Arenibacter algicola: one gene and its partner. The protein of the gene in region 2 interacts with the protein of the main gene of each other region in a pairwise test. Links are inferred from orthologs where the notes say so. Each region holds a gene or a part of one and is shown on either strand. Other genes may lie near its edges.

The links.
Region 1: the proteins of ftsA (region 2) and U735_RS0119595 interact in binary tests that used the Escherichia coli proteins (3 or more experiments, as listed by UniProt). The link is inferred for Arenibacter algicola from one-to-one orthologs.

What each region holds. Positions count from the first base shown.
Region 1 is NZ_JPOO01000003.1:2,111,565-2,123,358, forward strand. What follows is about bases 3,187-6,071. They hold U735_RS0119595 (rod shape-determining protein), read left to right. Parts: upstream 3,187-4,057; coding sequence 4,058-5,086; downstream 5,087-6,071. Other genes in these bases: purH (bifunctional phosphoribosylaminoimidazolecarboxamide formyltransferase/IMP cyclohydrolase), read left to right, coding at 3,187-4,002; mreC (rod shape-determining protein MreC), read left to right, coding at 5,202-6,023; mreD (rod shape-determining protein MreD), read left to right, coding at 6,010-6,071. Also shown: U735_RS0119575 (TonB-dependent receptor), read right to left, coding at 1-1,226; U735_RS0119580 (HYC_CC_PP family protein), read right to left, coding at 1,346-1,762; U735_RS0119585 (GAF domain-containing protein), read left to right, coding at 1,924-2,376; more of purH, read left to right, coding at 2,470-3,186; more of mreD, read left to right, coding at 6,072-6,519; U735_RS0119610 (peptidoglycan D,D-transpeptidase FtsI family protein), read left to right, coding at 6,516-8,384; rod shape-determining protein RodA, read left to right, coding at 8,374-9,657; U735_RS0119620 (DNA/RNA non-specific endonuclease), read right to left, coding at 9,654-10,466; peptide-methionine (R)-S-oxide reductase MsrB, read left to right, coding at 10,658-11,122; peptide-methionine (S)-S-oxide reductase MsrA, read left to right, coding at 11,112-11,663. UniProt on the Escherichia coli protein: Forms membrane-associated dynamic filaments that are essential for cell shape determination. Acts by regulating cell wall synthesis and cell elongation, and thus cell shape.
Region 2 is NZ_JPOO01000001.1:998,946-1,010,711, reverse strand. The notes cover bases 8,910-11,766. They hold ftsA (cell division protein FtsA), read right to left. Parts: upstream 11,074-11,766; coding sequence 9,745-11,073; downstream 8,910-9,744. Other genes in these bases: U735_RS0104290 (cell division protein FtsQ/DivIB), read right to left, coding at 11,077-11,766; ftsZ (cell division protein FtsZ), read right to left, coding at 8,910-9,700. In the rest of the region: U735_RS24895 (LuxR C-terminal-related transcriptional regulator), read right to left, coding at 1-432; U735_RS0104330 (DUF5723 family protein), read left to right, coding at 713-2,089; U735_RS0104325 (hypothetical protein), read left to right, coding at 2,117-4,123; U735_RS0104320 (Kelch repeat-containing protein), read left to right, coding at 4,317-5,831; U735_RS24890 (GIY-YIG nuclease family protein), read right to left, coding at 6,449-6,706; U735_RS25215 (GIY-YIG nuclease family protein), read right to left, coding at 6,688-7,047; U735_RS0104305 (GatB/YqeY domain-containing protein), read right to left, coding at 7,231-7,680; more of ftsZ, read right to left, coding at 7,775-8,909. UniProt on the Escherichia coli protein: Essential cell division protein that assists in the assembly of the Z ring. May serve as the principal membrane anchor for the Z ring.

The DNA of each region.
Region 1 (11,794 bases), on a different replicon or contig from region 2:
GTAAGGCCTGTTTTAAATTTGCTCTTGGTATCTCCAATTATGGAGTTGAACAGTAAGTTGGAGTAGACACTTTCGTGATCGATATTATATTCATTAAAACCAAAATAAGAATCCTGTTTATGGATATTGTAGGCCGTTTGAAAACCAAGGCTCTGAAAGGGTAGCTCTGGAAAAACATAACCCAATTTCAACGAAGTATCAAACCTTCTGGTATTTATTTCACCTCCCCATGAATTGGTAGTGAATTTATCAGTGCCGGGCACAAAATTTGTCTGTCCCACCTGTTTTTCATCATTCAAAAAACGAAGGTTGATAAAACTAACCCAACCGGTACTTGGGTTTTGGTATTGCCACCTATTCAAAACATTAATTTGATTGCCCAAGGGCGCGTCCAAAAACCCGTCCCCATTACCATCTTCCTTGGCATCCCTTCGGTTGCCATGGAGATAAAGTCCTGTACTCCAATTATCAGTCAACTGCTTGTTCAAATGGGTGTTTAACTCTAACCTGCCATTCAAATTGGCATACCCGTTAACAAATACAGCCTTATCCGTTAAGGGTTTTACCAATTCCGTATTTATCTGACCAGAAATACTTTCGTAGCCATTGACCACACTGCCCGCCCCCTTAGTTATCTGAATACTCTCTACCCAAGTTCCAGGGGTAAAGGTAAGTCCATAGGCCTGGGAGGCACCCCGTACCATTGGGATATTCTCTTGGGTAATCAATAAATAAGGACTGGTAAGTCCCAACATTTGTATTTGCTTGGTACCGGTCAAGGCATCAGAAAAGTTAACATCTATGGCCGGATTGGTTTCAAAGCTCTCGGAGAGATTGCAGCAGGCCGCTTTTAGTAATTCGGCACTATTAATGGTAACCACATTCTGTGGGCTAAAATAGGATTTCTGTACGGCATCCCGCTTTTTTTTAACCACCACCTCGTTTAAGGCATTGGAGGGTTTTAGCCAGTGATTTACCGTTTTAGGGGAATCAATGAACAAGGTGTCCGACTCAAATCCCACATAGCTGATGACCAGTTGGTTATTCTCCTTTTTGAATGGAATTGCAAAGCTCCCGTCCGTCTTGGTAATGGTACCTGTCTGGGAATTCAACCAGTAAACATTGGCTCCCGCTAGACCCAGGCGCCTATTTTCAGGATTGTCCTCCATGACCATACCCTCAATATTGTTCTGGGAGATGGCCAATAATGGAAGCCATAAAAACATACTTACAAAAAAATTCTTCACTTGATATATTTTAATATTAGTAGATAATTGAAATCAACAAACCATCGAATTCTCCAATTACACAAAATGGAAAACCGAGGTCACTACCAATAAAAAAATCAAATGAGAAAAACTTGGTCCAAGACATGGATATCTTTTACCAGTATGGGCGGTGGATAATCGGCATGGGGAACATAGCGCTGCTCCCTTGGCTGAAATAAGTTTAAATAATAGGAAGTAATGGCCACCAATAAATACTGTTGACCCAAACTAAGGTCATCATAGGAAATACTTAATTCGTCCTGTCCCTGAACCGAAATAATTTCATCACTACAGCAACTATTGGAATCTTTATTAAGGGCTACATTATCTTTTGACAAAGGCCTTTCCATCCCGCATGTGTCCGCTTCATGAAAGAAAGCAATATCAACCAAGTAGCCAAAGCAAAAATGCTTCTCCACGGTCCAGGAAACGGTGGAGACCAGCATAAAAAATGCCATTAACAGGGCCAATATTTTATGGATCATTACTTTCATCAAGGCAAAAATAATCAAAAGTTACAACTCTATATTTTCCTTCTACAACATTAACTAAAATTTAGGGCAAAAATTGTCCAGATCAACAACAGATCATAAGTTTCAATAGCTTATGGTCCAAAGGCTTTATAAATAGCCCTATTTTTGCAAAAAATTATCACATGCTTAGCACACTAAGACCAAAAGTTTCGGGAATTATAAACAGTACCCAAAATAGTACAACCGAAAAAATGCAGGCCATTTGCGAATTGTTAAAAGAGAATGTCCCCCATTACGATTGGGTAGGGTTCTATTTCAGAAACGGGGATAAGGAAGAGCTTAAACTGGGTCCATATGCCGGGGAACCTACAGACCACACCATAATTCCTTTTGGCAAAGGAATTTGCGGACAGGTAGCAGTCTCCAACCAAAACTTTGTAGTTCCGGATGTAAAGGCCCAGGACAACTATATAGCATGTAGTATAACCGTTAAGGCGGAAATAGTAATTCCGCTATTTTTAAAAGGTGTAAATATTGGCCAAATCGACATAGATTCCAACACTCCGGACCCATTTTCCGAAGAGGACGAGCGCTTTTTGGAATTCGTAAACCAAGAGGTGTCAAAAATTCTTTAAAACTTTAGGGCGATTGTTAATAAACGTGCTGATTTTTAAGCACAAAAAAATTACTTTTGTGTCCTTATAATCCATAACAACAATCACAACAAAATGAGTACCACTAAAAAAGCTTCCTCAGCCTTAATATCTGTTTTTCATAAAGATGGCCTAGAACCATTGGTAAAAAAGTTTAATGAATTGGGAATTACCATCTATTCTACAGGCGGCACCGAAACATTCATTAAGGATTTAGGGATTGATGTAGTACCCGTGGAGGACGTTACAAGCTATCCGTCCATATTGGGCGGTAGGGTTAAAACATTGCACCCAAAGGTATTTGGTGGTATTTTGAACCGTCAGGACAATAAAAGTGATCAGGAACAATTGAAGGAATTTGAAATTCCCCAATTGGATATAGTCATTGTAGACCTCTATCCTTTTGAAAAAACTGTTGCCAGTGGAGCTTCAGAACAGGATATTATTGAAAAAATAGATATAGGCGGTATCTCTTTAATACGTGCGGCCGCCAAGAATTACAAGGATACACTCTGCGTTTCCTCTATGAACGATTATGACGAAGTTCTGGAAATGATTACCAAAGGAAATGGCAGCACTACTTTGGAAGACCGCAGACGTTTTGCTACAAAATCTTTCAATGTGTCATCACATTACGATTCTGCCATCTTTAACTATTTCAACAAGAACCATGAAGAGGCCGCGTTTAAATTAAGTGAAACCAACGGACAGGTGTTGCGCTATGGAGAAAATCCCCATCAAAAAGGATTTTTCTTTGGTGATTTCGAAGCAATGTTCAACAAACTTCACGGAAAGGAACTTTCCTATAACAATTTATTGGATGTGGATGCCGCGGTTAACCTTATCCAGGAATTCAAGAACGATGCCCCCACCTTCGCCATATTAAAACACAATAATGCCTGTGGTCTTGCAACCAGGCCTACAATTCACCAGGCCTATGTTGATGCTTTGGCTGGAGATCCGGTTTCGGCTTTTGGCGGAATATTGATCAGCAATGTTGAAATAGACAAACCAACGGCCGAAGAAATACACAATCTGTTTTGCGAAGTAGTGATTGCCCCTAGCTATACCCCAGTGGCCCTTGACATCTTAAAAGGGAAGAAAAACAGAATCATTTTGGTACAGAATGAGGTTGACCTTCCAAAAATGACGGTTAGAACTTGTTTGAATGGCGTTTTAGTGCAGGAAAAAGATGAAAAGACCGACAAAATTGCCGACCTTACCAATGCTACCAATAAAAAACCTACGGATAGGGAACTGGAAGATCTAATCTTTGCTTCAAAATTGTGTAAACACACCAAGAGTAACACTATTGTTCTTGCTAAAAACAAACAATTGTGCGCCAGTGGAACAGGCCAAACTTCTCGTGTAGATGCCCTAAACCAAGCTATCCACAAAGCCCAGTCCTTCAATTTTGATCTAAATGGAGCGGTATTGGCCAGTGATGCCTTCTTTCCTTTCCCGGATTGTGTAGAAATTGCGCATAAAAGTGGAGTAACCAGCGTTATACAGCCTGGAGGTTCCATCAAGGATCAACTTAGTATCGATTATTGTAATGAAAATGGAATTGCAATGGTAATGACTGGCACACGTCATTTTAAACATTAATTTTATTACTTTTAACGATCAAACTGACATTTAAACCGAAATATAACAACATATAATGGGATTCTTTGATTTCTTAACCGAGGAGATTGCAATAGACTTAGGTACTGCCAACACCCTCATCATTCACAACGACAAAGTGGTGGTAGACAGTCCATCTATTGTAGCCAGGGACAGAATAAGTGGCAAAATCATTGCCGTTGGCAAGGAAGCCAATATGATGCAAGGAAAGACCCATGAAAATATAAAGACCATCCGTCCCTTAAAGGATGGGGTTATTGCCGATTTTGATGCCTCTGAAAAGATGATCAATATGTTCATCAAGAACATACCTGCGCTAAAGAAAAAGTGGTTTCCACCGGCCTTGAGAATGGTTATCTGCATCCCTTCGGGAATTACAGAGGTTGAAATGCGTGCCGTTAAGGAATCCGCTGAACGTGTTAACGGTAAAGAGGTCTACCTTATTCATGAGCCTATGGCGGCTGCCATAGGTATCGGCTTGGATATAATACAACCCAAAGGGAACATGATCGTTGACATAGGGGGTGGTACAACTGAAATTGCAGTAATTGCCCTGGGCGGAATTGTTTGCGACAAATCGGTCAAGATTGCAGGAGACGTTTTCACAAACGACATTATCTATTACATGCGTACGCAACATAACCTTTATGTTGGGGAAAGTACAGCAGAGAACATAAAAATTACCATTGGTTCGGCTACCGAAGATCTACAGACCCCTCCGGACGAAATGTCCGTTCAAGGAAGGGATCTACTAACCGGTAAACCAAAACAAGTATCCATATCATACCGGGAAATAGCCAAGGCCTTGGATAAATCCATACTAAGGGTAGAAGATGCCGTTATGGAAACCCTATCGCAAACCCCTCCGGAACTGGCAGCGGATATCTATAATACAGGTATTTATTTGGCCGGTGGCGGATCCATGTTAAGGGGACTTGACAGGCGTTTGTCCCAAAAAACCGATCTACCGGTATATATAGCCGAAGATCCTCTTAGGGCAGTAGTAAGGGGTACCGGTATTGCTTTAAAAAACTTGGAGCGATATAAGAGTATTTTAATTAAATAGTTTATTTACCCCCTACAATCAGCACTACCTTTTTAAAAGGTTACGAATAGCAAACAGGCTTTAATTCCTTATTGGGCAGTTGCCCAAATAAGGTTTTACAAAACAATTTAAGTGAATGCGGCAGATTATCAACTTTATATTAAGATATAAAAATTTCTTGCTCTATCTTTTCTTGTTGATCATATCCTTGGCGCTTACCGTACAATCCCATTCCTATCACCGTTCCAAATACTTTAATTCCTCGAACTGGTTAACAGGAAATATCTATGAGACCACAAGCAATATAACCACCTATTTTGGCCTTGGAGAGGAGAATAAAAAATTAGTAGAGGAAAATAAGCGATTGCGGAAGCTTCTTTTTAACCAAAAAAAGGAAGATTCCATGAAATTGGACACGACCAATATTACTTACAGAGTGGTAGCTTCCCAAGTAATAAAGAACAGTTATAGCCTGCCAAGAAACTATATTACGATCAAGAAAGGAAGTGCAGATGGGATAAAACCCGATATGGGCGTAATAACCGCCAATGGCATCCTTGGAATAGTAGAAAATACGTCTAAAAATTTTGCCACGGTACAGAGTATTTTGAATACCAAATCCAGGATCAACGCAAAAATTAAGAACACCAACCATTACGGTTCATTGGTTTGGGATACCAAGGACTATAACACCGTACAACTTGCCGACGTTGAAAGATTGGTACCTGTAAAAATTGGGGACACCATAGTTACGGGTGCCAGTTCCAGTATCTTCCCGGAAAACATACCCATAGGAGTCATCAAGAATTTTGATCTCAACAATTCACAAAGCTCATATAGTATAGACATTAAGCTCTTTAACAACATGGCCGCAGTCAGGAGCATTTATATCATAGAAAACGTTCAACGGGAGGAAATAATAGAATTAGAAGCCAAGACCAATAATGATTCGCAATAGCTACTTTATTAACATAATTAGATTTGTACTATTAATTTTGGTACAGGTATTGGTTTTTAATAAGCTCAATTTTTTTGGATATATAAACCCTATGGTGTATATTCTATTTCTCTATTGGTATCCCATTAAGGAAAAAAGACAATTGTTCCTACTGTTAAGTTTTCTCCTGGGTTTCTTAATAGATTTATTTTCGGACACCGTTGCCATTCATGCAGCAGCCACCGTTACCATTGCCTATTTAAGACCAACCATAATGCGCTTTTGTTTTGGGGTAAATTACGAATTTCAAAATTTTAAACTAACCAACACAACTAGGGCACAACAAATTACATTTTTAACGTTATTAATTATAATACACCATTTAGTTTTCTTTACCCTGGAAATTTTCAGTTTTGAAAATACACTGTTAATTTTGAGGAAAGTATTGGCTATCAGTATTGCCACCTTAATATTGTGTTTACTATTAAATTCACTTTTTAGTGTTAAAAAAGAATGAGAAAAATCCTTTTGTCCTCCATTATATTACTGGTTGGAATAACTTTTATCGGCAGATTGTCCTATCTCCAGATATTTAGTTTTTCCCCCAATCAGATATTGGAAGATCCGGCGATAAAAGCAGTTTATGATTATCCGGAAAGGGGTTATATATACGATAGAAACGGAAAACTTCTGGTGGCAAACCAACCGGCCTATGACGTAATGGTCATTCCAAGGGAGGTAAAGCCATTGGACACCCTAGAATTTTGCAAGCTATTGGGAATTGACAAAGATAGGTTTGTGTCCCAACTAAGAAAAGCCAGGGTCTATTCCCCTAGACTTCCCTCTGTTTTGGTACCTCAGCTATCCAAAGAGGACTACGGAAGGCTTCAGGAAAAAATGAGGAGATTTGAAGGGTTCTACATTCAAAAAAGATCACTTAGATATTACGACACCAATAGTGGCGCCAACGTTTTGGGATACATCAGCGAAGTCAACGAATGGGATCTGGAAAGAAACCCGTCCTACGCTGCGGGAGAATTAAAGGGAACTACAGGCATTGAAAAGGAATACGAGACCATCCTAAGGGGACGAAAAGGCGTAAAATACATACAAAAAGACCGGTTTAATAGAGATATTGGCCCCTATAAGACCGGCACACTGGATACACTCCCAGAGCAGGGAAAACAAATAACCGTTACCATAGACAAAATTCTACAGGAATACGGCGAAAAGTTGATGACAGGGAAACATGGGGGAATAGTAGCTCTAGAACCGGCCTCCGGTGAGATATTGGCCTTAATTTCAGGACCAACATACGACCCGGCACTATTGGTAGGCAGGGAAAGATCAAGGAACTACAGCAAATTGCATTATGATACCATTTCAAAGCCCACATTTGACCGTTCCATCTTGGCCTCTCAATCCCCTGGATCGCCATTTAAGACCATAAACGCCCTTGTTGCCCTACAAGAAGGTGCCATTACTCCCGAAACTACTTTTCATTGCTACAACGGTTTCTACGTAGGCAAAAGAAAAAGAGGCTGCCATTGCGGAGGAGGAACACGAAATTTAAATTCTGGCATATACCTATCATGTAATGCCTATTTTGCAGGGGCTTTCCGCAAAATCTATGACCAATTTCCAACTTCTGCAGAAGGTATGGATGCATGGGAAAAACATGTAAAAAGTTTTGGATTGGGAACCTTTTTGGGATATGACCTCCCCACGGGTAGACCGGGACGAATACCCAACAAGGAATATTACAACCGAATTTATGGAGAAAATAGATGGTCGTCCTCCACTATAATATCCAATTCCATAGGGCAAGGAGAGGTAGAGGTTACCCCTATTCAACTGGCCAATATGACCGCTGCCATCGCCAATAGAGGACATTATTTTACCCCACATGTGCTTAAAAAAATAGGGGGCGACGCTATCAGTATCCCAGAATTCACAGAGGCCAAACATACTTCTATTGATAAGAAATATTTTGAACCTGTTGTACAGGGAATGGCCGAAGTATACAAAAAAGGTACGGCCGCAAGGCTCCAAATAGAGGGAATAGAAATTGCTGGCAAAACAGGAACGGTAGAAAACTTCACAAGAATCAATGGGGAACGCACCCAACTAACGGACAACTCTGTTTTTGTTGCCTTTGCACCCGTGGACAATCCAAAAATAGCCATAGCCGTGTACATTGAGAACGGATACTTTGGATCGCGGTATGCGGGTCACATTGCTTCCCTTATGATTGAAAAATATCTAAAGGGGGAAATAACGAGGGTAGACTTGGAAAAAAGAATGCTTGAAAAAACATTGGAAGAAGAATATGCGAAGCCCTATAGCGGACAACCCTTTAAAATAAATGAGCGTGTCTGGTAAAAGTGTCCTTAAGCGCTTGGATTGGTTTAGCGTTCTAATTTACATTGCCCTAGTTTTTATTGGTTGGATAAATATTTATTCCAGTACCTTTACCGACGACAACCCCTCCATATTCAATTTTTCCTCATTACATGGAAAACAATTGTTTTTTATAGGAACAAGTGCGCTCTCCATTATTATTATCCTGGCTTTGGAAGCCAATTTTTACGAACGATTTTCCAGTCTGTTCTACATTATATCCATAGTATTGCTCTTGGGCCTTTTTATATTTGGCAAGACCATTGCCGGGGCGACCTCTTGGTACGACCTCGGTTTTTTTAACCTTCAACCCTCTGAATTTGCCAAAGTTGCGACCGCACTTGCCCTGGCAAAATATTTAAGTGACATACAGACAGATATAAAGCGGCAGAAAGATCAATTGATTGCAATTTTAATTATTTTGATTCCCGCATTCTTGATCATTCCCCAGCCAGATCCAGGAAGTGCCCTTGTCTTTTTTGCCTTGATCTTTGTAATTTTTAGGGAAGGCCTTCCCCTATACTATCTCGGAATAGGGTTTATGGTAATTCTTATATTTATCTTGACGCTGATGTTCGGTACTATTTGGGTAGCCATAATCCTTGGACTTTTATTGGCGCTGTTCCTATTGTTAAAAAAGCCTTCCTTCAAGGTACCTATAATACCGGTTGCCCTTATCTATGTGGCTATTGTTCTATTCTCCCTTTCAGTCAATTTTGTATTTAATTCCGTTTTTGAACAAAGGCATAGGGATCGTTTCAGTCTTTGGCTTCGATTGGAAAAGGACCCCAAGAAATTGGAAGAGATTCGTAAGGACATAGGCTATAATACCTATCAATCTGAAAAAGCCATTGAATCCGGCGGCCTATCGGGCAAAGGATTTTTAGAGGGAACGCGCACCAAAGGCGATTTTGTCCCCGAACAACATACAGATTACATTTTTAGCACCGTAGGCGAGGAATGGGGATTTATGGGTACTGCCACTGTGGTAATTCTTTTCACAACATTACTATTACGACTGGTCTACCTATCCGAACGCCAAAAAAATGACTTTAGCCGTATGTACGGTTATGGGGTCATCTCCATATTGTTTGTACACTATTTCATAAATATTGGTATGGTTACAGGGGTTTTGCCCACCATTGGAATACCCCTGCCTTTTTTTAGTTATGGAGGTTCCGGATTGTTATTTTTTACTGCACTATTGTTCATTTTCCTAAAATTGGATGCCAATAGACTAAACGAACTGACTTAAAATCTCCAACCGCTGGTATTTAAACCAGCCTCCAAAAAATCCTCTTGTTCATCGGGCAAATCGGTAAAGAAATCTATCCCCGTCATTTTTTCAAGAGAATCCACAGGAACCGCAAATTGATACAATTTTGCGCTACTCTCCTTATTGGGAAAGAGAAACCCTATAATCTTTAGATTATCCCCCTGTCCTTTGGCCACGATCTTATAAAAATATTTTGGAACGGCCACATCCTCCTCCCCTATACTGGGCAACCCCCTTTCCAAAACTCCCGCAGTTACAACAAATAATGGACCATCCTTCTTGGCCCAATACCTCACCTGCTGCTCCAACCTATTCCAGACTCCTGCGTTAAATTCCCTATCCTGTGGAGTAATATTGCTCGTGTAAAAAGTTTCGTTATAGGCATTTTTGGAGAATCTGCGATCCCCGGCCGGACATAAATGCCCCCTATCATATCCCGAGCCTTTGTAGTTCCTCCAATCTGCCGATCTACTACTCACCTTAGGATCCTCAAGAAAAAGTGGTCTTTTCCTATCATCATAGGTTAAGTGCGATTTCTCCAATACATAGGCCACCCACTCCGCCTGTTCATAACCTTCATTATAGGACAGGGCAAAATGGGCATGCTGTACTATTTCACCAGTGGTGGAACTAGGCCATAGCCATTGCGGAATTTCCGTCCTATCTCCCTCTCCTTCAGGCAAGGAATAAGGGGCGGGCGTATAAAAATTATCGAATATCCAAAATAGGACCACACAAACCAGCAACAGGGTGGTATAAATTATCCTATTTTTCCTATATTTATTCATAGTGTAAATATAGATTAAAACTACCATTCGGGAATTTCCATAGGTGTAAGTATTGGTCTTTTTGTACGACCAATTTTGTGCATAAAAATGTTGATGGACCAATCATTTCAACACTCCCAATGCCACTAAAGACAAATATTTTATACAATACCGATTACTATATAAACAATAAAAAAGAAAGGAAAATATACATGTTAACTTGGAAAGATATTATTAATTATAGTGTTAAGGGAAACCCACTGCCCGATAAAAGAGTGGAAAAAACAGAAGAGGAATGGCAAGACCTACTAACTCCGGAACAATTTAGGATTACAAGAAACAAGGGAACCGAAGCACCACATAGCGGTGCGCTTTGCAGTAGCCATGAGGCGGGGAAATATAGTTGTATATGTTGTGAAACCCCCTTATTCGATTCCACCATAAAATTTAATTCGGGCACGGGCTGGCCAAGTTTTACACAGCCTATAAAAGAAAACGCCATTAAATACCACAAGGACACTTCTTTTGGTATGCTAAGGGTAGAAGTAATGTGCAATACCTGTGATGCCCATTTGGGGCATGTGTTTCCGGACGGACCAGAACCCAGTGGCTTGCGTTATTGTATTAATTCAGAATCTATGAAAATAGTTAAAGAAAGGGTATCAGATGAGCAGTAAAAAATTAGAGATCGCTACCGTAGGAGGTGGATGCTTTTGGTGCGTTGAAGCCATTTTCCAGGAAGTGCGTGGTGTACAAAAGGTAATTTCGGGATATACCGGCGGAAATGCGCCGGGCAAGCCTACCTATAGGGAAGTATGTTCCGGCCTAACTGGCCATGCGGAAGTGGTACAAATAACCTATGACGCCAATATCATCTCCTATGAGGACATCTTGGTCATTTTTATGACCACCCATGACCCTACCACCTTAAATAGACAGGGAGCAGATATAGGGACTCAATACAGATCTGTAATATACTATCATAACGACTCCCAAAAAGAAATTGCCGGGTTGGTCCTAAAGGAAGTGGCGCCATATTACGAGCAGGCCATTGTTACGGAAATAAGTCCTTTGGAAACTTTTTATGAGGCCGAAGAATATCATCAGGATTATTATAGAAATAATCAGTCGCAGGGCTACTGTAGCGCCGTTATTTCCCCAAAAATAAGCAAGCTTAGAAAAATGCATGCCGATAAAATTAAAAGAACAAAAGTTTAGGCACACCAACTATTGGCATAGCCTATTTTGGGAATAATTACAAGGGCATCATATAGGAGATAAGGTAAGGCCAATAATTAATCGTGGCCCGTTCCATATTTATCCAATACAGCGGGCATTCTAAAACAATT
Region 2 (11,766 bases):
GTCCTCAGTAGCACTAATAGCCTTAACCTGATGCAAAATGGTCCTATAAGATCCGTCCTTATGTATCATCCTAAACATATAGACTATCTTATATAATAAGATATCTTCTTTTGAAATTCTATTGAGGGCAAAATCGAACGCCAAAGCTTCCTTTTCATGCATTTTAGAGAGGTCCTCGGGATGCATTAAGGCAAACACCTTTTCCATGGTAAAATCCTCTGGGGCTATTCCCAAAACCTCCCTTGTCCCTTCATTTACGAGTTCCATTTTTAAACTTTCAAAGTTTAGAATGTAGTAATAGAAGGGTCCAACGGAAAACAGGAACGAGATTTGATCTATTATTTCTGAGATTAGTACTTTTTTGTTTGGACTCAATATTTTGTTTTGAGATTCCCATACTCTTAATACCTGTTCAATATCTTTTTCTAACATATTATCGGGGGATAACGCTGTATTAAAGATATGTTAAAATACCCAATCTTAGGTATTTCACATCGATGTTTTAGTAAATATCTTCGTTGAAAAAAAAATTTCAATCCACAATTCAAAATAACCCATGACTTTCAACTGACCTTTTGTAACAATTGAGCTAACAAAGTATTTTCCTTAACATTTAAAAAACAAATAAAGAGAAGAAAAATCAAATACAAAACCAACCTAAACCCCCATTTCAGAATAGCGCCAAATTATAAAAACCATTAATACATTTGACATGAAAAAGATTATATTAAGTTTAGTTCTATTCTCGGCTACAACACTTACAGTATTGTCCCAATATTATCAAGGATTTGAAAATGATAATTTTAACGGACTTCATGGTGTCCTAATAAACCCAGCCAATATTGTTGATTCTAGGATCAAATCAGAGATCAATATCTTTTCAACTCAAATCCAAATTGGAACAGATTATACCCCACTAACACCGGATAACTTTATTAATATTATAAACGAAGATTCCTTTACCGTATTCCCCAAGGACGATAATGAATTACTTTTAAATCTGGAATTGTTCGGCCCTTCCTTTATGTTTAACCTTACCAAAAAAAGCAGTATAGGTTTGCTGTCAAGGGTCCGTATTTACAACAACTCAAGAAATTTAAATGCTAAATTATATGAGGATTTAACATCGGGTTTTGATGATGAGGATTTTGATTTTAACATGAAGAATTTAGACCAAACATTACATGCTTGGGGAGAAATCGGTCTTACGTATGGCAGGATTTTAACTGACAAGGATAATAATTTCTTAAAGGCAGGAATAACACTTAAATATCTCTTGGGGGGAGGCGTGGTTCAAGCCACTTCCAATTCTTTTTCTGGAGATTATGTATATAATGAAAATGACCCTCCTCAATCCTTGATCAATCTTAGTGGCGATCTTTCCTATATGATGAGCTATAATGAAGATGAAGACCCATTTAGTTCCATTACACCAGGCTTTGGAACCGATATAGGACTAATTTATGAATACCGTCCAGAATCGACAAGAACAATAGCAGAAGACAGAAATGGTAAAGGTTTTAACAAGTATAAATTGAAAATAGGAGTGGCTATTTTAGATATCGGCCATATCACCTACAAAGACCAAGAACAAACAGATTATACCCTAAATGGCTCGGTTACGGCCGAGGAAGGGGAGAACGACATAGGGCAAGCCTTGGAAGATAATTATCCGGGAACAACCACCGTAAAAGACATAAAGGTCAGCCTGCCTACCGCTTTACAAATAAACATAGATTACAGGATAACCCATCGTGTATACGCTAGTGTTAACTACAATACCTCCTTATTGGAGGCCGATAAACCTTATAATAACATAGGACAGAATATCCTTAGTATTTCTCCAAGATATGAAACTAGGTTCTTTAGTCTGTATCTCCCTGTAAGTTTCAGTGAATTGGGCGGTACGGCCATTGGTACGGGTTTCAGATTGGGGCCACTGGTAATTGGCTCTGGCACAATCCTATCTACACTCTTTTCAGATAATGCCAAGTCGGCCAACATTTATGCCGGTTTAAAGGTTCCAATCTATCAAAAAAGAAAGTCAAAATTGGAAAATGACACTCTTACTCCAGGTACTGTAAATTAAATTATTAATACAATTAAACTCTAATTTATGAAAAACTACCTTTCGGCTATTATATTGGCTCTTGTAGCTCTTAGCTTATATTCATGTTGTACGGATTGTCGTGAAGAAATAGAAGAATCAAATGAAATACCAGATGAAATTATTGTTAAAAATCCGGAACTACCCCCTGTTACTACAAGTACAACGCTCACAATTAATGGCACATCCAATCTAGATTTTTCAAAGTTGACTGCCATAACCATAGGCGGAACATCCAAAGTCAACGCTGATGGGAGTTTTCAAGTGGTACAGGAAGCCAATGAAATAGAGATTTTACCGTTGATCTTTATGAAAGAAGGCGAAATAATGTTGGGGTATTATCCGAAATCGCCAACCAATAATGTCACTAATATTGATGAAATTCTGTTGTTCTATTTCTCCTTAAATCCAGAAATATCCAAATACGGTCACACCCATGAAGTACTTTTAAGTTTAATAAAAAGTAACCCAAAGTATGTTGAATTAAAAGACCTTTTGACCACTTCCCTAAACGCCAATACACCCCCCTTAAAAAATATGGCATTTGTGGACCTCTTAAAGGAATCTGGCAATACAATGGTTACCAACAAAAAAACTTCTAAAAATAGTGAAACACCCTTAGAATTTAAATTCTCTTACACCAGGACAGGTAAAATAGAATGGCCAATTAGTCTACCCATCTATACCTCATTGGTTGTTGGAGTTAAAAATATAGATAATCAAGACAACGAACTTGGTCCTTATATGATCAACTCCAAAGGAATGATAGACAACCCTACTTCATTAACTGGATATATTTATGACACATTTTTCGATGGATACCGAAATAATATAAATTCGGTTCAGCTTATTGATGAAGGTTATTATCATCTACACTTCTCCGTTGGCAATAATTACGGAATATCTGAAACAATAAATAAAGCCTATGCCAAAAACTTGGCAAACTTGAACATCAACTTACTTGTAACTTCCTTTCCCATTGGTTTAAAATCCCTTTTAAATGGAGAGTGCGGGAACCTTATCAAAGATTTGACCAAATCCAATTATTATTCCCTAACTGATGAGACCAATTTCTCCAATTATATAATATCCCGTCACGATAACTTATACAGTGGGATCCAAAATTGCATGCCAGAGGCAAAATGGAATTACTTTAACGCCATACGTTTAATAGCTACCAACTTAAATATAGATGAATATTCATTGGAACTATATCATATATTAAAAGATTATAATGCCTTTAATAGGTCAGACAACTATTTAAGACTTAATTATTTTGATCAAATGACCTTTGGTGAACTTGTCTCCACTTACGGAAATGACCCCTATCTTGGTTGGTACTATGGCGTGGCCAACTCACCTTATACAGTCAATGACACCATAAAAGAAACCATACAAAAATGGAATATACTTCGTGAACCCAGTTTAACCACCATAGAGAAACAAACCTCTTATACCCCTATAAAGGACCTCACATTTGATATTAGGAAAGAGTTTGGAGATGCAACCGTGGATGCAAGCAAGGTGACCACCAACAGTGAAGGCTGGCTAAGTTTTACTTTTATAAATGGCAGTAGTCACATTAACGGCAATGATAACAATCCAGATTCCTATTTTTTAATTGAACCTTCCTTTGCAAAAAAGAAAAAAGAACCAGTTCTAGGCCAATATCCGAAGGAAATTCGCATGCAACTGGATTCTCTGGAATACTACAAGAATTATATTCCAGGAAATTGGACAAATACCTTATACTATCAGGATGGCCGAATTGAACAGTACAAAGTTACCTTAGAAAGTCCTTACCCAGCACAGGGCTCTACTCAATATGGTCCAGGTACCATAACCGAATGGACGCATGATGATGGTACTGTTCAGGTATTTTCTATGACAACTCAATATGTACTTAGTGGAGATATAGAATCAGGATACCACATTAATTTTGGAAATGGGGGAGGGAGAATTTATCGCCAAAAAATATCAAATATTAATAATGGAGGAATGATGGTGAAAGATTAAATCCAGATTTAAAGGATAGTGTTCAATTTATATACAAATTAATATCAACCTAGAAATGGTATTAAAATAAATGAAAGTTGGCTGCTCTTATTGATTCATAATCATCTTAAAAAGACGCCATTTACTGGCTATTTCTTTTAAGATGATTGTTTTTTTAAATTTTATTTGTGATACCAAAACAAAACCTGTCTAAATGAAACCTTTAACCATCCTTCTATTGTCTTTTACCTTACTTAATTGTGCCGAAGACGACCCCATCTCAAAACATGAAAACCCAGATACAAGTCCCACAGCAGCCTTAATGAAGGAAGAAGTAAAACAAATTCTTATCTCTGGAAATTCCGATAACGAAATAAGAACCATATGGAAACCCTCTAGTGCACAACTTACAAATGAATCAGGAAAAATTGATGTTAGTAATACCCCAAATATAGAAGATGACGAATTTATTTTCTTACTTGGAAGCCAGGATGGGGAGGTGAAAATTATATGGAAACCTCGTAACCATGTCAATATCAATGCAACTTCACAAGATGGAGCTTTGCTTGACTTTTATGCGCCCCCGATAGAACTTACTACAGAATTAGATAATACCAGTCCTAAAATACTGAAATTCGAGGATGAAGATGGAGAAATTGTAGTAGAGGTAATTTCTGAAGTTGAAGTAAATTTACAGGTGCGCAGAAAAGAAAATAGCACCAATCTCTCGGGTAAACCAAAATTCCATTCTAGATGGAGTGGGTGGCGTCCATGGTGCTATACCTGTTATATGAATTATCAATTAACACCGATTCCCATAGAAAATACTGTAAATAGCATCCCTACATCTATGCAGTTTTCTCAATTGGTTGCCATAGATGGAAGTGATCTATTATTTGGTGCTCCCGGTTTCACATCTTCCCTAGCCACAAACAAATTATATTGGTCCTACAGAACGAATGATAATAACCTATTGGAAATATTAAAAAGCTACAATCTTGGTAATAGGGAGATAGAAACCTGTTCGTCTGACATAAATTCATTTGTTTCCAAGCAGCTGCATATTATCGAAGGCGAAATAAAGGTAATCAGTGGGCTTCACGTCAATACCTATCCTACTGATTTAAATCCTGCGGGTGCAGACCCCAGTTGTTCTCCCGATTCCTATGAACACGGTCTCAGGCTAAGTAGGTTTGGTAGTGCGGTACTGGACAACAGCCTTTACATATTCGGGGGAGACCTTAATGAGACCAATTCAGATAAGATCTATAAGTATGATGATGTTAATAAGAGTCTTACAGTCATTGGCACTCTACCATCACAAAAGTCATGGGCCAATGGTGAAATTGTGGATTCAAAGCTCTATGTTTTTGGTGGTCAGGCGCAATTTTCAAACACTCCTTCGGAAGATATAATTTATGTTTATGATTTTGATACTGCATCAACCAAAATTTTCAACTTACCTAGGACTGTTGACAGAACCTATGCAGCGAGAAAAGACAACCTGATTTACGTCGCCGGCCAAATTGACAATACCGAATATGATATATTCTTTGGAGTTTTTAACACTACGGATAATACATTTTCTGAAATACCCACAAACTTGGACATGTCAGGCAATAAAACAATTCACCAGTTAACAGTTCTGAACAAAACCTTATATATTATTTACGGTGGAGCAGATGAAAATGGCATTGAATCGTTTGGCATTTACGAGGCAGCATTATAGTTCTGCATTTTATATGCTACCATAGTTAAGAAAATTGAGAAACCGTTAAAAAACAAAGTACTTAGGAATATTTTTATTTAAAAATATAGTTTTGGTGCTTTCCTCCTTATTATAAAGACGTGAGACCCACCTTCAAAGAAGAAAGGGAATTTAAACGGAGCTAGCCGTAATCTGTCTCCCTGATTGATTAGGTATTTTCACAATATATCTATAAGCTAGAATACATCAGAAGAAAAAGTGATACATAAAATTGTGCCTCGCTCAACTAATCAAGAAAAGGCGAAAATTGAACAGGTAACCAAATCGGGATTGGCTGCGCCCATCCCTCAAAGCTCCGCTTTGAAAACCACAAAAAGTTGCACTTCGCTATACTTCAAAAAAGAAGCGAGCTTCAACTAGATCCAACAATTTTCCAGACCCATATGAAAGACTAGGGATTGGCTGCGCCCATCCCTCAAAGCTCCGCTTTGAAAACCACAAAAAGTTGCACTTCGCTATACTTCAAAAAAAAAGCGAGCTTCATTTTTGAAACTCGCTAGCACAACCACTTTTTTGTGGTTTATCCGTGACCCCGGAGGGATTCAAACCCCCAACCCTCAGAGCCGAAATCTGATGCGCTATTCAGTTGCGCCACGGGGCCTCACGTTTATATTTCTCCATCGCCTTCCCGCAGCAGATTTTAGATACTTTTCTCTATTTCTTGCCGCTAGCCTAGTTTCGTAATCCTCCGTCAGGACTACTTCCCAAGGGACATAGGCTTTGGTCGATTTTGTCTTTCCAGAATTATGCTGTTTTAAACGAACTTCAATGTTATCCGTAATCCCAACATAATATCTTTCAAAACTACTACTATATATTACATAGACCTTATACATTTCCTATAAAATCCGATGCGCCCCGCCCGAACGTGCCAACCAATATCCAACACACCTACCCTACCAAGTTCGGGCACGGGCGGGTATTCAGTTGCGCCACGGGGCCTTATATTTAATTTTCTCCAACGTCTACCTGCAGCCGATTTTAGATACTTTTCTCGCTCTCTAGCTGCCAACCTGTTTTCGTAATCCTCCGTCAGGATTACCTCCCAAGGTACATAAGCCTTGGTCGATTTTGTCTTTCCTGAATTATGCTGTTTGATTCGAACTTCTATATTATCCGTAATCCCAACATAATATCTTTCAAAACTACTACTATATATTACATAGACCTTATACATTCTCTATAAAATCTGATGCGCCCCGCCCGAACGTGCCAATGATTATTCAATTACAACTACCCTACCACGTTCGGGCACGGGCGGGTATTCAGTTGCGCCACGGGGCCATTATTTAGTTATCAGTGGGCAGTAACAGTAGGCAGTTTTATAAACAAATACACTATGCACTGCAACTGACTACATTTACATTAAATTCTTTTTTACAATAGTAGATATCGTCTTCCCATCTGCCTGTCCGGCCAATTCCTGGGAAACAATCCCCATTACCTTGCCCATATCCTTCATCCCTGATGCCCCAACGGCATCTATGGTCTGCACCACTACCTTTTCTATCTCTTCCTCTGTCAATTGCTCCGGAAGGAACTTTTCGATGATCACTGCCTGCGCCAATTCAGGCTCTGCCAAATCCTCACGTCCCTGCTCCTTATAGATGGCCGCGCTATCCTTGCGCTGCTTTACTAATTTTTGAACCAACTTTACTTCATCTTCCTCGGACAGTTCCGTTCCCGGGCCTGTTTCGGTCTGTGCCAACAATAAGGCCGATTTTATAGCTCGCAACGACTCCAATGCCACCGTATCCTTGGCCTTCATTGCCGCCTTCATATCTTCCATTACCCTCTGCTGTAAACCCATATCTTTTTTTTAGCCCTGCGAAGATAAAAATAAACCCGAAAATAAAAGCTATTTTCGGGTCTAAACTTTAGGATTTATAGTTCCGTGAACAGTACTAATCTACATTGTCATGTAAATAAGAGTTGTTGGAACGCAATTGAATATCGTCATTACTATCCTCACTTAAGCTTGTTCTGGAAACTTTGCTTTCCTTAGGGTTCTCATTTAAGTTTATCCCTTGTCTTTTGTAAGCCGGTTGCTTGGATATTTCGTCCAAATTACTAAGGCTATTCTGGAATTTATAATTAAAGTCCTTCAGTTTCCTTCTGCGTTCGTCCGCGCGTTCCTTTAACAGGATTTCAATTGGGGTATTAATGGGATCTTCGTCCTCCACATTCACCCTCTGCGGGTTCGATTCCTGTTTTGCAATGGTACGCTTTTCAAATATCAATTCGTCCTCAACAATACGGGGCTCAAACTCCTCAGCCTTGGATTTGGCTCCGGTAAGTTTCTTTTCCAACTCCATATAATCGTCCAAACTATAACGCTTTTCACCGTTCTTGTTGTACTCTAGGACAGGAATTACTTCTACGTGGTCTTTCACCTCAAAATCCCTTACCTCTTCATCCAGATCGAAGGTTATAATATGTTGCGCCTCTTCTTCCTCTTCTACAGGCTTTTTCGCCAAAGGCATATCAAAACTGAACTCGAACTGATCTTCTTCCTCCACCTTGTTGGATACTACCCGTGGATCAACAACTTCTATATCCTTGATCTCATCGGAAGCATTGATAATAATAAAATCGTCCTGAACATTTTCTGCAACTACTTCTTCATAGAACACATTAAAATTCCTGATGAAATTAGTAGTAGGTATCAAATCCATTTTTGGCTCCTCCTGCACGGGGTTGCGCTTCACCGGAGTCATCTTAATTTCCTCTTCTTCGACCAACTGATGAACAACATTCTTTGGAGTAAGGTTATGCTCCGCGCGTTGCTCATCTTCTAACGTATGAATGATTTTTTTGGACTCCGTATTTACTATATCATCCTGTTGATCTATATTAAAACCCGTGGCAATAACCGTAACTGCGATTGCCTCGCCCAGTCCCTCATCTTCACCGACCCCCATAATGATGTTGGCCCCAAAACCAGCCTCATTTTGAATATGGTCATTAATCTCACCTATTTCATCTATCGTAATTTCCTGAGCACCGGAAACGATAAGTAACAGTACATTCTTTGCCCCAGTAATCTTGTTGTCGTTCAGTAAGGGGGAATCCAAAGCCTTCATTATGGCCTCATGTGCCCTTGAAGAACCCGAAGATATGGCCGATCCCATTATAGCCGTCCCACTACTGCTCAATACAGTCTTGGCGTCACGTAAATCTATGTTCTGAGTATAGTGATGTGTAATAACTTCTGCAATACCACGAGCGGCAGTAGCCAATACTTCATCCGCTTTGGAAAAACCAGCTTTGAAACCCAAATTGCCATATACCTCCCTTAATTTATTGTTATTGATAACAATCAAGGAGTCTACATTGGCACGTAATTTTTCTATTCCCAACTGAGCCTGTTGGCAACGCATTTTACCTTCAAATTGAAAAGGCATAGTAACGATCCCCACCGTAAGAACATCCATTTCCTTTGCCATTTTAGCAATGACAGGGGCAGCACCAGTACCTGTTCCCCCGCCCATACCGGCAGTAATAAAGATCATCTTTGTGGTAGTATCAAGCATTTGCTTGATCTCTTCCATACTTTCAATAGCGGCCTGCTCCCCTACTTCAGGATTGGCACCAGCGCCCAATCCTTCCGTCAACGAAACCCCCAATTGTATCTTATTGGGCACGGGACTATTTTGAAGTGCTTGGGAATCGGTATTGCAAATCACAAAATCCACACCATTGATACCGGCCTGGAACATGTGATTTATGGCGTTGCTACCGCCACCACCAACACCTATGACTTTAATTACGTTACTCTGATTTTTGGGCAAATCAAAGGATATACTTTCAAATTCAGTGTTCTTGCTCATATTTTTTATTTTACTGGTTTACTATACTGTTCTTATTTTATAATCTATTCCGCATTATCCAAGAAATCCTTCAATTTCTCGGACCATTTATCAAAAATAGATTTACGCTCCTTTTTTAGGGCCGTTTTGGTCTGGATATGCTCTTCGCCCGTAAAAACCCCATTATCCTCTTCTTTCTCTACAGCTTCCTGTCGAGCCTCCCTTACTTTAGCCTTGTTCTGAACTGCATTCATCAACAGTCCCACTGCAGTTGCATATAACGGACTGGCTATTTCCTCATCGGAATCGCCCGCCAAATGCTCATTGGGGTAGCCGATCCTAGTGTCCATTCCAGTTATATACTCTACTAATTGCTTCAAATGCTTTAACTGGCTTCCACCTCCTGTCAATACAATTCCCGCAATCAATTTTTTCTTTTGCTCGTCGTGCCCATAATTTTTAATCTCCACATAAACCTGCTCCACGATTTCCACCACTCTGGCATGTATAATCTTGGAAAGGTTTTTCAGGGTGATTTCTTTGGGTTCACGTCCTCTCAACCCAGGGATGGAAACAATTTCATTGTCCTTGTTTTCTCCCGGCCAAGCCGAACCAAACTTTATCTTTAGAAGCTCTGCCTGTTTTTCAATAATGGAACAACCTTCCTTGATATCTTCGGTAATTACATTACCTCCAAAAGGTATTACTGCGGTATGGCGGATAATTCCATCCTTAAAAATGGCCAAATCCGTGGTACCACCACCTATATCGATCAGCGCTACACCGGCCTCTTTTTCTTCCTGACTTAAAACTGCATTTGCCGATGCCAAGGGTTCCAAGGTTATATTTCCCAGATCCAGACCGGCACTCTTTATACATCTTCCTACATTACGGATAGAAGAAACCTGCCCTACAACTACGTGGAAATTGGCCTCGAGCCTTCCCCCGTACATCCCCATTGGTTGCTTTATCTCCGCTTGTCCGTCTACCTTAAATTCCTGTGGTAAGACATGGATGATCTCCTCTCCAGGAAGCATAACCAATTTATAAACTTGATTACAAAGCTTTTCCACATCATCTTCATTGATAACTTCTTCGGATTTCGCCCTAGTTATATAATCGCTATGCTGTAAACTTCTAATATGCTGTCCCGCAATACCTACTACCACCGAGCTGATCTTTAGCCCCGAATTACCTTCGGCAAGTTCAACAGCTTGTTGAATGGACTTGATAGTTTGCGTAATATTATTGACCACTCCACGGTGTACTCCCAAACTTTTAGATCTGCCAATACCCAAGATTTCAATCTTGCCATACTCATTTTCCTTACCAATGATGGCTACAATTTTGGTGGTTCCAATATCCAACCCAACTGAATAATTACCTTGTTCCATATCTTAAATTTTGGTGCACACTACTTGGTTATTAAATTCTAAACTCACCCTCTTATAGTCGTTCAACGTTTTGTCCTTATTTGCTTTGGTATAAAAAGCTTTAAAATTGCTGAACTTTTTCTCCAATTCTCCCAAATGACCCAAATCCACTACAAAATTCTCCATCCTAAACTTCAACTGATACTTTTGCTCCTCGGTAATATGAACTCCTATTATGTTCTTTTTTAAGAATTCATCAGAATTTACATAAGTCAAAATCTCGTACACTCCCTCCGTACTTTTATTGGTTACTATTCCTGTAATTATAGGTACCCGCGCAGAATGATATTTGGAAAATGGCATAGGTTTCCCATCCTCATCGATATAAAACTTTGCAACTCCCTCAACTCTTCCGATTGGTTTTCGCTGTATGACTTTAGCCACTAGGTCCCCGTTTACCGTAAGGTAAACTTGGGCATTTTTCACCATTTCATTAGCTTCGATAGCTTTTTCTATAGTATTCAAAACTATATCTTCTTTGGGCAGGTTTCTAAGGTCTCCGGAATTTTGTATTAACAATTTATTAACCGTCTCTTGGGTCATGTAAAGATTTTGATCCCCGACAAACTCAATTTCGATATTGTCTATTTTTTTATGCTTGTTCCTAGCACTGGAAAATGCATAAAGACCCGTAACTACCAGCAACAAGGCCCC